Ammoniphilus sp. CFH 90114: one gene and its partner. The protein of the gene in region 1 interacts with the protein of each later gene in a pairwise test. Links are inferred from orthologs where the notes say so. Each region holds a gene or a part of one and is shown in the gene's direction. Other genes may lie near its edges.

The links.
Region 2: the proteins of brnQ (region 1) and pheS interact in binary tests that used the Escherichia coli proteins (3 or more experiments, as listed by UniProt). The link is inferred for Ammoniphilus sp. CFH 90114 from one-to-one orthologs.

Annotation. Positions count from the first base shown.
Region 1 is NZ_SDLI01000020.1:29,273-34,179, reverse strand. The notes cover bases 844-3,771. They hold brnQ (branched-chain amino acid transport system II carrier protein), read left to right. Parts: upstream 844-1,605; coding sequence 1,606-2,937; downstream 2,938-3,771. Other genes in these bases: EIZ39_RS24105 (helix-turn-helix domain-containing protein), read left to right, coding at 3,501-3,771; EIZ39_RS24110 (hypothetical protein), read right to left, coding at 3,160-3,360; EIZ39_RS24120 (glycoside hydrolase domain-containing protein), read right to left, coding at 844-1,471. Outside these bases: EIZ39_RS24125 (ATP-binding protein), read right to left, coding at 1-577; EIZ39_RS26915 (hypothetical protein), read right to left, coding at 590-745; more of EIZ39_RS24120, read right to left, coding at 830-843; more of EIZ39_RS24105, read left to right, coding at 3,772-3,866; EIZ39_RS24100 (PAS domain-containing protein), read right to left, coding at 3,861-4,310; EIZ39_RS24095 (DUF2512 family protein), read right to left, coding at 4,399-4,806. UniProt on the Escherichia coli protein: Liv-II branched chain amino acid transport system, which transports leucine, valine and isoleucine. Also acts as a low-affinity threonine transporter.
Region 2 is NZ_SDLI01000009.1:9,987-14,847, reverse strand. What follows is about bases 1,327-4,208. They hold pheS (phenylalanine--tRNA ligase subunit alpha), read left to right. Parts: upstream 1,327-2,191; coding sequence 2,192-3,226; downstream 3,227-4,208. Other genes in these bases: pheT (phenylalanine--tRNA ligase subunit beta), read left to right, coding at 3,240-4,208; EIZ39_RS18620 (TrmH family RNA methyltransferase), read left to right, coding at 1,327-1,820. In the rest of the region: small acid-soluble spore protein SspI, read right to left, coding at 6-227; EIZ39_RS18625 (potassium channel family protein), read left to right, coding at 362-1,021; more of EIZ39_RS18620, read left to right, coding at 1,029-1,326; more of pheT, read left to right, coding at 4,209-4,861.

The DNA of each region.
Region 1 (4,907 bases):
TTCGGGACCCATCCAGGAAAGAAGTCGGAACACGAAGCACATCGAAGGTCAGACGACCTCCGTCGGGTAAAGCGATCACTTCCTCTGCCCGAACCGGATGACTTGACTTCAGCGCCTCCTGATCGCAGCCATAGCAATAGAGGAAGGCTTCTTGGTAGTAACCGCCCAGCTCCGCGAGGTCCTTGTCCGTTTTTCCTTTATAAGCTACATTCTCTAGTTGAAAGAGTTGAATCGCGAAGGCATTCGCCTCGACCCAGCGGCCTTTCGCATCTTTATAGCAAACGAAATCGGGGATGGTATCTATAAGGTAGCGTAGCTGCTCTTCCCGCTCCTGCCATAGCTCCTTCGCTCTTCGCTCGGTTTTAATCTGACGATAGATTAAGAAATAAAGTAAACATACGGTAGTAATAACAAAGATGAGTTCCACAACACTATGGACTACTGAAAATCTCTCCGAATCATATCCATACTTTACCAACACTTTTCCCGAAAAAAAGATCCACCCCATCGAGATGATGAGGTAGAGAAGTGGAACTTTCAATGAGGTGACCGCCGGCTTGCTGTTTGTCTTATTCATGGGTCGTTCGCATTATTCATCGGGAGTACGATCGAGAAACAACTTGGTTACCGAGGTGTAGTCGCCTTCGGCTACCTCTTCGTCGGTTGCATCCTCTTCCAACTCATCGATATCAAGTCCCGGTGCAATGGTTGGCTCTGTATGTTGGTTTTTCGGGTCTTTTGGCATGATAGCATCCAGCTCCTTCTTTTTTGGATTAGTATGTTACCAAAATATGGTTTCTATACAAAAAAGGGCTGCCTGGCAATCGGCCTACCAGAGCCCTTCAAACACTCGCTTATCGATCAGGTTCGTATCCACGGGACAGGTTTCATGATCCCGACCGTACTGCCAAGCCCACACATTCGCAGAACAAGATGGGGCTGCCGGTTGGTATTTAGGTGCTTTCTTCGCTCCCAAGGTTCCCACTTCCGGTTCCGCGCTCCATAGCACGAGCTGAGCTTTGACCTTTTCGTCGTTCTTCACCGCCTCACAATAGGCTTCACTAAACATCCCCTTTACCGGATCATGATAAAGTCCCGGCTTATAGCCACTCGGATAGAATCGGTCTACCCAACCCCGGATCCAGGCTTCATCAATTTGGAAAAAGTGCTCGACATTCCCGAAGGCAAAAGACCCTTTTGGAAAACCTAGTCGCTCCAAGTGAAAAATCGTGTTTGCTGCCGCTACACGCCCCTCCCAGTAGCCAATGGCTTCTCGAAATACGTTATAGATCGGCATCACCTTGACCCCTTTCCGCTGCAAGAAGCTGATTTCTTCCGGTGTTAGACCGTCGCTTACATTAGGGACCGTCGTGAGGTACCTCCCCCAATATCGCGGATAGCCAAGATGCGTGACGACACACTTAAAGAGTTCTTCCCCTACGCGAACCGCCGAATCGACACCCCAAAGCATACATCCCCTCTCCCTTCCAATAAAATTCTACTATATGGTATGTAGGCCTATAGACAAATGTCTCTGATATGTTATGGTATAAAGGATTTATTCGCACAATAGAGATAGGACTTATTTGGAGGTTTTGGTTTCATATGCAACGTTTGTCAAATAAAGAAACTTTTATGATTGGTTCCATGCTGTTTGCCCTGTTCTTCGGCGCAGGAAATATGATTTTCCCCCCTGCCTTGGGACAAGCAGCCGGGACAAATATGAGCATCGCCATCCTTGGCTTTTTAGTGACGGGGGTTGGACTGCCTCTGTTGGCCGTGGCAGCCATTGCTCGCTTTGAGGGTAATCTGCAAATTCTCGCCAGCCGGGTCCATCCTTGGTTTGCTGTGGTGTTTACGTTGATGGTTTTTCTGGCGATCGGTCCGTTCTTAGGCATTCCGCGCACCGCGACCGTGGCCTTCGAGATGGGGGCATTGCCTTTCCTACCTGTAGGGACTAATCCACAAGGTGGGCTGTTATTCGTTTATACCCTTCTGTACTTTGGGCTAACCTTCTGGCTGTCTTTGAATCCTTCTAAATTAGTGGAGAGAATCGGGAAAGTGATCACCCCCGTGCTGCTCGTGGTCATTGGAATCCTTGTGGTGCGTACGATTTTTTCTCCATTAAATACTTTCGGTCCACCCGCGGATGCCTATGTGTCTTCTCCTTTTTTCACCGGATTCATTGAAGGCTACTTTACCTTGGACGCTCTCGGTGCTCTCGTATTTGGGATTGTGGTGATTACGGCCATTCGGGAACGAGGGCTAACAGATACTCGTGGGGTAACATCGGCTACGATAAAAGCTGGATTCATCGCCGCGACCGGGCTGAGCTTGGTCTATGTTGCCCTCGGGTATCTGGGAGCGGCTAGCCGAGAATTGCTCGGTCCGATGAGTAATGGAGGCGAGATTCTCTCGGGTGTCGTGGGACATTTACTGGGATGGGTAGGAATCGGATTGTTGGGGTTGGCGATCACCTTGGCATGCTTAACGACATCTGTCGGATTAGTGACAGCATGTGGGGAATACTTCGTCAAGTTGATGCCGCGGTCCTTTTCGTATCAGGCCTTGGTTGGAGGGCTCTGCTTATTTAGTATGGGACTCGCGAACCTCGGGTTAAACCAGATTCTCGCTTACTCGGTTCCACTCCTTATCGGACTTTACCCCTTGGCTATGGTATTGATCGTGTTGTCTTTCTTCGATCGATGGCTGGTTAAAACCTATGTGTATTCAGGGGCCATGATCGGCACGGGACTAGTAAGTATTGTAGATAGTTTGCAGAGAATGGTGTTGGATATATCCCAGGTGGTGTCGTGGTATGAGTGGCTGCCTCTCTATGAGCAAGGGTTGGGGTGGTTAGTTCCAGCGCTGATTGGGGGCTTACTGGGCTACTTCGTGCCCGTAAATAGGACTCGTGAGGAGAAGAAGGTGGCTTAGTGTTGAGAAATAAAATAACCGGAAAAATTCCGGTTATTTTTCGTTTTTGCTTTGAAAAGGGGAAAATAGGAGGAAATTTTTCCGTTATCTAACGTGAAGAGACCATTTTAGGTGATTTTCAGGTGGATAGGAGGAATGGGTGCCGTTATTTAGACCCGAAATACCCAAATTTATAAAAATAACAGGAATTTCTCCTGTTATTTTTAGGAAGAGGCCTGCCAGCTACAATAGTTTGCGTAGCAACGTTTTGCCCTTCTCGGTTATCCTTAGTCGGTTCGTCCCCACTCGCTTTATATCTTCCTGTTTCAAAAGCAACTCAATCCGACTACTCGTTCTGGGGTCATCCACTTCCATATAGAGATCGTGCTGGGTTAACTCGCCTTTTTGATCTAGCAACTCTAGTATCTTTCTAGCTATAATCATCGTATGAACACCTTTTATCTTTAGTTTCCATTGCCTTTCACAGCACAGATACGTATGATGGAACTTAGGTAGTAAGCTTAATCATAAGGGATATTCGCTTGCTTTTGCAAGCGTCAATTATACATTCGAGGAGGGAGAACATGCACGCGCGAGCTTTTGGCGACTTTTTACGAGAGTCTAGACTTCAGCAAAAATTATCGATTCGAAAACTTGAACGTCTTAGCGGCGTGTCCAATGCCTATATCTCCCAGATTGAAAACGGGAACCGTGGCATCCCTTCCCCCGAGATCCTCCGTAAAATAGCAGAGCCTCTTGGCCTTTCTTATGAAGAGTTATTGGAAAAAGCGGGATACGTGGATACCCCCACATCTGATTCTATGGACTTAGAAGAGGTCTTTAAAAATATTTCGATCACCTTCAAGGGCAGGGAATTAAATGATCATCAAAAGAATTCGATGTTGAATTTTGTGAAAACGCTTATCGAAATGTCCGAGGAAGATTCATAGAGGCTTTCCCTCTATCATCTGTTCAAGCAAGGTAGAGATAGCCTCAAACAGCTGCGGATATTGTTTGGCGCGTTCCGCACGCTGAATAATACTGATTACACCGATTGAGCGACCTTCGGAAATGACAACGAACGTCTTACAATGAAGGGTAACTGGCTCCCCTTTTTTCGTCCAGGATCGATATTGGAATTCTACACTCCTCTTCGTCTCGAGAAATTCCTCATAATGATGAAATACAGTCTGCTGGGTTCCTTCATCCATAAGCCGGAACGCTTGGGTTCCGATAATCTCCTCTGGATTATATCCTAGTACATTCTGAATGCCAAAAGAAACGTAGCGTGTCTTCCCTGAGCGATCAACCAGACAGATAAACTCATCTAGTCGATTATCCCAAAATTCAACCCAATCCCCAGATATTGTACTAATGACTTTTGCAATTTCCAAGATAAGCCCCCTCCCTCCCATTGCGCGAAATGCCCAATCTATTTTTCTTTGTGTATAATTTACCATTTTTTTATATTTTTGTCGTTATCTAGCTGTGAGTTTGATGCAACCTTCTCTGTTTTACTATCCACCCATGCATCGCATATTCGATGATGCCAAGGCTTATACCAATTGCCGCTGCTCCTGGCAGAGTGATTACATTCCCTGGATGGATAAAGGGCAACATCCACGTGGTCGCAGTCATAAACAAGCTTCCTTGGATCGTCGCTAGCTCATTCCCAAACAGGGGAAGAATCGTTTCATCCGCTACCACTCCAATGAAGATAAAGAGCGTGCTAAGCACTGCCGCAGGAACCCATGACGAATATTGAAGTTGTGTGGGAAGAATCTGCTCTGCACCATAGATCACACTTGGAAATAATAGGATCTTATATAATAGGTTAATAGTCACTCTTTTTCTTAGGTCCATAGACTCACCCTCTTTATATTCTCTCATTCTCGACAAACTCCCTTCTTTTCATGCGAAAGTTGTTGATCGATATTCATTTACCTGCCAAATATTTCTAATTTATAATAAACTTTGTTACTTAATGGGAA
Region 2 (4,861 bases), on another replicon or contig:
TTTCCTCACTTTTGTCCCAATCCCTGATGTAACAGTTGAAGAATCTCTCCCTGTTTGGAAGGATCTGCTTGATTCCAGAGAACTTCGAATAAAACCCCGAGGCCGGGAAGAGTCTTGTCCTCTCTGCTTTCAATCGCGTCCATAATGGTGCTTCGCAATTCACCTAGGGAAGAATCAGAAACATTGGCCATAACCGCTTCCCGTAAATTAACCTGGCTGATATTCATGTGCAACGCTCCTCCTCAATTAAAGGGTTATTTTCTTTGGTATTGTTTGCGGAGAGGATCATTTTTACCCAAACTTGAAATGGATATACTATGTTATAATGGATGGAAAAATCGGGTACTGGGGGAGACAAGCATTGGCTGCGAGAACGTTTGCGGTTATAGGAATGGGGCGGTTTGGCTCAAGTGTCGCGAAGACGCTTTATGAGATGGGATATGATGTAATGGCCATCGACTCCAATGAAGAGAAGATTCAGGAGCATATCCAATATGTTACCTACGCGGTTCAAGCGGATTCAACGGATGAACATGCACTGAAGGAACTGGGGATACGGAATTTTGATGTGGTAGTCGTAGCTATTGGGGAAGATATTCAAGCGAGCATCCTTACATCCTTGATCCTTAAGGAACTGGGTGTAAAGCAGATCGTTGTAAAAGCTCAAAATGAACGTCATGGTAAAGTACTTTATAAGGTTGGGGCTGACCGTGTGGTATTCCCGGAGAGGGACATGGGAAGTCGTGTCGCTAACAATTTAATCTCCCCAGGTATACTCGATTTCATTGAGTTAGCTGAAGATTACAGCGTAGCGGAGATTGCAGCAACGGACCGCATGGTAGGCAAGAATTTAATTGAACTCAATGTTCGTGCTAAGTTTGGTGTGAACGTGATGGCGATTAAGAGCGGACCGAATATTAACATAGCACCTAAGGCAGAAGACACGATTTCTGAGGGCGATATTCTCGTTGTTATCGGTCATAACGTTGATTTGAAGCGTATGGAGGAGAAGACAAAATAGGAGTGATATGTTCGTGTGGGAAACCATTCAATCTGTTCAGAATTCCAAGGTCAAAGAATGGGCCAAGCTGAATAGTAAAAAAGGTAGAGATAAGGAGCAGCTTTTTCTTATCGAAGGTCTTCATTTGGTAGAGGAAGCACTTAAAAGTAAAGCGGGTATTCGAACGGTTCTGATTATGGAGGGGTTTCATTTACAGTCGAAGCTAGAACAGTCCTTACAGAATAGTTTAGCTACGGTTTATTGGATCACCGAGCCTATCGCGCATAAATTATCAGAAACCGAGAACCCTCAAGGGATTTTTGCTATCGTAGATATACCAGTGAACCAGGTGGACGAGCTGATTCAAGACTCTCCTGTACTCTTACTCCTAGATGCTATCCAGGATCCTGGTAATCTTGGTACCATGATTCGAACTGCAGATGCTGCAGGAATTCAAGGTGTCATCCTAGGGAAGGGTACCGTTGATGTATACAACCCAAAAACCATTCGGTCTACGATGGGTTCTATTTTTCATCTGCCCATAGTTCAAACCGATTTAAATGAGATTTGTCATGAGCTTTCTGAGCGAGGATTTAGAATCCTGGCGACGAGCTTGGAGGGAGCAGTACCGTACGACGAGGCTCTCTATGATGGCCCTGTTGCCATTGTGATTGGTAATGAGGCCAACGGTGTATCAGCGTCTATTCTTAAACAGTGTGATAAGTTCGTAAAGATCCCGATCTATGGTCAGGCTGAGTCCTTGAATGCCGCGATGGCTGCGGGGATTATCATGTACGAAGCCATTCGCCAGCGAAAGTAAGTTGCAACCTATGCTCAGATTGATTATAATAAATTCTGAAAATCAAAAGCTGAAAGTAAAAGCTGTGAAAGAGACCAGTATATAGGAACAATCTATGATTGCTTGCACGATCTGCAAGCGTTAAGACAGGGAGAGTTGGCCGTGACTGAAAGCCAACTTAGGGTAGTAGAAGCCTATAGAATTCACTCTTGAGCTGTCCCCTGAACCTTATAGTAGGGGGTACCGGAGTCATAATCTCCGTTAACAATTACTAAGTGAGAACTAAGGGAGATAATAGTCCTTTGGTTCTAATAAGGGTGGTACCGCGACCTCTCGTCCCTTGCAGACGGAGGTCTTTTTTTATTTATTTAAGCAAGCAAGGAGGAAAGAATGTGCGTGAACAATTAGTGGAAGTGAAAGAAAAAGCACTTAGTCAGCTTCAAGAGGCAGGCAATTTGAACGAGCTTAACGACCTAAGAGTGAAATATTTAGGTAAAAAAGGTGAGCTCACAGAGATCTTGAAAGGAATGGGGAAGCTCTCTGCAGAAGAGCGACCGCTTATTGGTCAGCTGGCTAACGAAGTTCGAAATGCTATTGAAGGGTTATTGGCTCAGAAGAAGGAGTCACTAGAGGCTGCAGCGTTAATAGAACAACTTAAGAGTCAACGATTGGATGTTACTCTTCCAGGAAAGCAGTTGCCTAAAGGAAATAAGCATCCTCTTACACAAATCATCGAGCAAATTGAAGATATCTTTATTGGATTAGGCTTTGAGATTGCTGAAGGGCCCGAGTTAGAGACAGATTATTACAACTTTGAAGCTCTCAACCTGCCTAAGGACCATCCCGCACGAGATATGCAAGATACCTTTTATATTACAGAAGATTTGTTAATGCGTACCCATACCTCTCCTAATCAAGCGCGAGTAATGGAGAATAAGCAAGGGGAAGTACCAGTAAAAATCATTTGTCCTGGACGAGTGTATCGCAGGGATGATGACGATGCTACACATTCCCATGTCTTTACTCAGATTGAAGGTCTTGTCATCGGCAAGGACATTCGCATGAGCGATCTAAAAGGAATTCTTCTTGCTTTCTCTCGTGAGATGTTTGGTGAAGATGTGAGCATTCGATTAAGACCTAGCTTCTTCCCGTTCACCGAACCAAGCGCAGAAGTCGATGTAACCTGTGCTGTTTGTAAAGGTCATGGTTGTCGAGTATGCAAAGATACAGGATGGCTCGAAATCTTAGGTTCAGGAATGGTTCATCCTAAGGTCCTCGAAATGTCGGGCTATGATTCGGAAAAATATACTGGTTTTGCCTTTGGAATGGGTGTAGAGCGTATTGCCATGCTTAAGTACGGTATAGAAGATATTAGACATTTCTATAACAATGACATTCGATTCTTAAAACAATTCAATCGTAAGTAGGTGGTGAAAAGTCATGAAAGTTTCCTATAACTGGTTAAAGCAATATGTGGATTTAGAAGGGATTACACCGGAGGATCTAGCGGAAAGACTGACGCGCAGCGGGATTGAAGTAGAAAGTGTGGAAGCTCGAAATAAAGGAGTATCCAAAGTCGTAATCGGTCATGTGGTGGAGAGAAGCAAACATCCAGACGCTGATAAACTTAATGTGTGCCAAGTCGATGTAGGTGAGACCGTTCGATTGCAGATTGTCTGTGGAGCAGCTAACGTTGATGCTGGCCAAAAGGTTGTCGTGTCCGTTGTAGGGGCAGAGCTGCCAGGAGGACTTAAGATCAAGAAAGCCAAGCTTAGAGGGGTGGAGTCTCAAGGGATGATTTGCTCCGCAAAGGAATTAGGGCTTAATGATAAGCTTCTCCCTAAGGCTCAACAGGAAGGAATTATGGTATTACCGGAAGAGACCGAAGTGGGTCAAGACGCTATTACTTACCTTGGATTAGATGATTATATTCTAGAACTAGGTCTAACCCCTAATCGTTCCGATTGTTTAAGCATGCTAGGAGTGGCATATGAGGTCGGTGCCATCCTCGACCGCCCAGTACAGCTGCCTGATGCCGTGGTTGAAGAAGCGGCTGAATCAATTAATGGGAAAGTGGAGGTATCCATCGAAGCAGCGGAGCACTGCACACATTATGCTACTCGTCTTATTTCTAATATTAAACTTGGTTCCTCTCCTTTGTGGATGCAAAGCCGATTAATGGCTGCAGGTATCCGTCCTATTAGCAATATTGTAGATATTACGAACTACGTGATGCTTGAGATGGGGCAGCCGCTTCATGCCTTCGATTATGATGAAGTTCATCAAGGACGTATTGTCGTGCGTCTTGCAAAAGACGGAGAAAAATTGACAACTCTAGATGATATAGAGCGAACGCTTGATGGGGAGATGCTTCTCATCACAGATGAATTGAAGCCTATCGGGATCGCTGGTGTAATGGGAGGAGCGAACTCTGAGGTCTCAGATAAAACAACCACAATCCTTCTTGAATCAGCACTTTTTAGCGGGAAGTCCATTCGTAAGACAGCTAAAAAGTTAGGTCTGCGTTCGGAAGCAAGCCTCCGGTTTGAGAAAGAAGTAGATCCGGAAGCAGTAGACCGTGCCCTTGATCGTGCTGCTCAGCTTATGGTTGAGTTGGCTGGTGGTACAGTGGCCCAAGGAAAGGCCGTTGACATGACTAGTGAACACAAGAGAGCACAGGTATCTCTACGTTTATCTAGACTTAACTTGCTGTTAGGGACAACACTAGAGGCTGAACAAGTAGAGGCGATACTCGGTCGTTTGCAATTCAGGTATACTCGCAATGGTGAAGTGTTTGAAGTTGAAGTTCCATCTCGTAGGCAGGATATTACAAGAGAGGTGGATCTAGTGGAGGAAGTCGCCCGTCTTCACGGCTACGATCACATTCCAACTACTCTTCCTATTGGACCTACAACTAGAGGAGGACTAACAGATTATCAATCCTTCCAGCGTAACCTTCGGAATATGTTAACAGGTGCTGGGTTATATGAGGTCTCCACTTACTCTTTTACCAACGAGCAGATTATGTATGACTTTGCTACCTTGTATAAAGAGACCAAGGG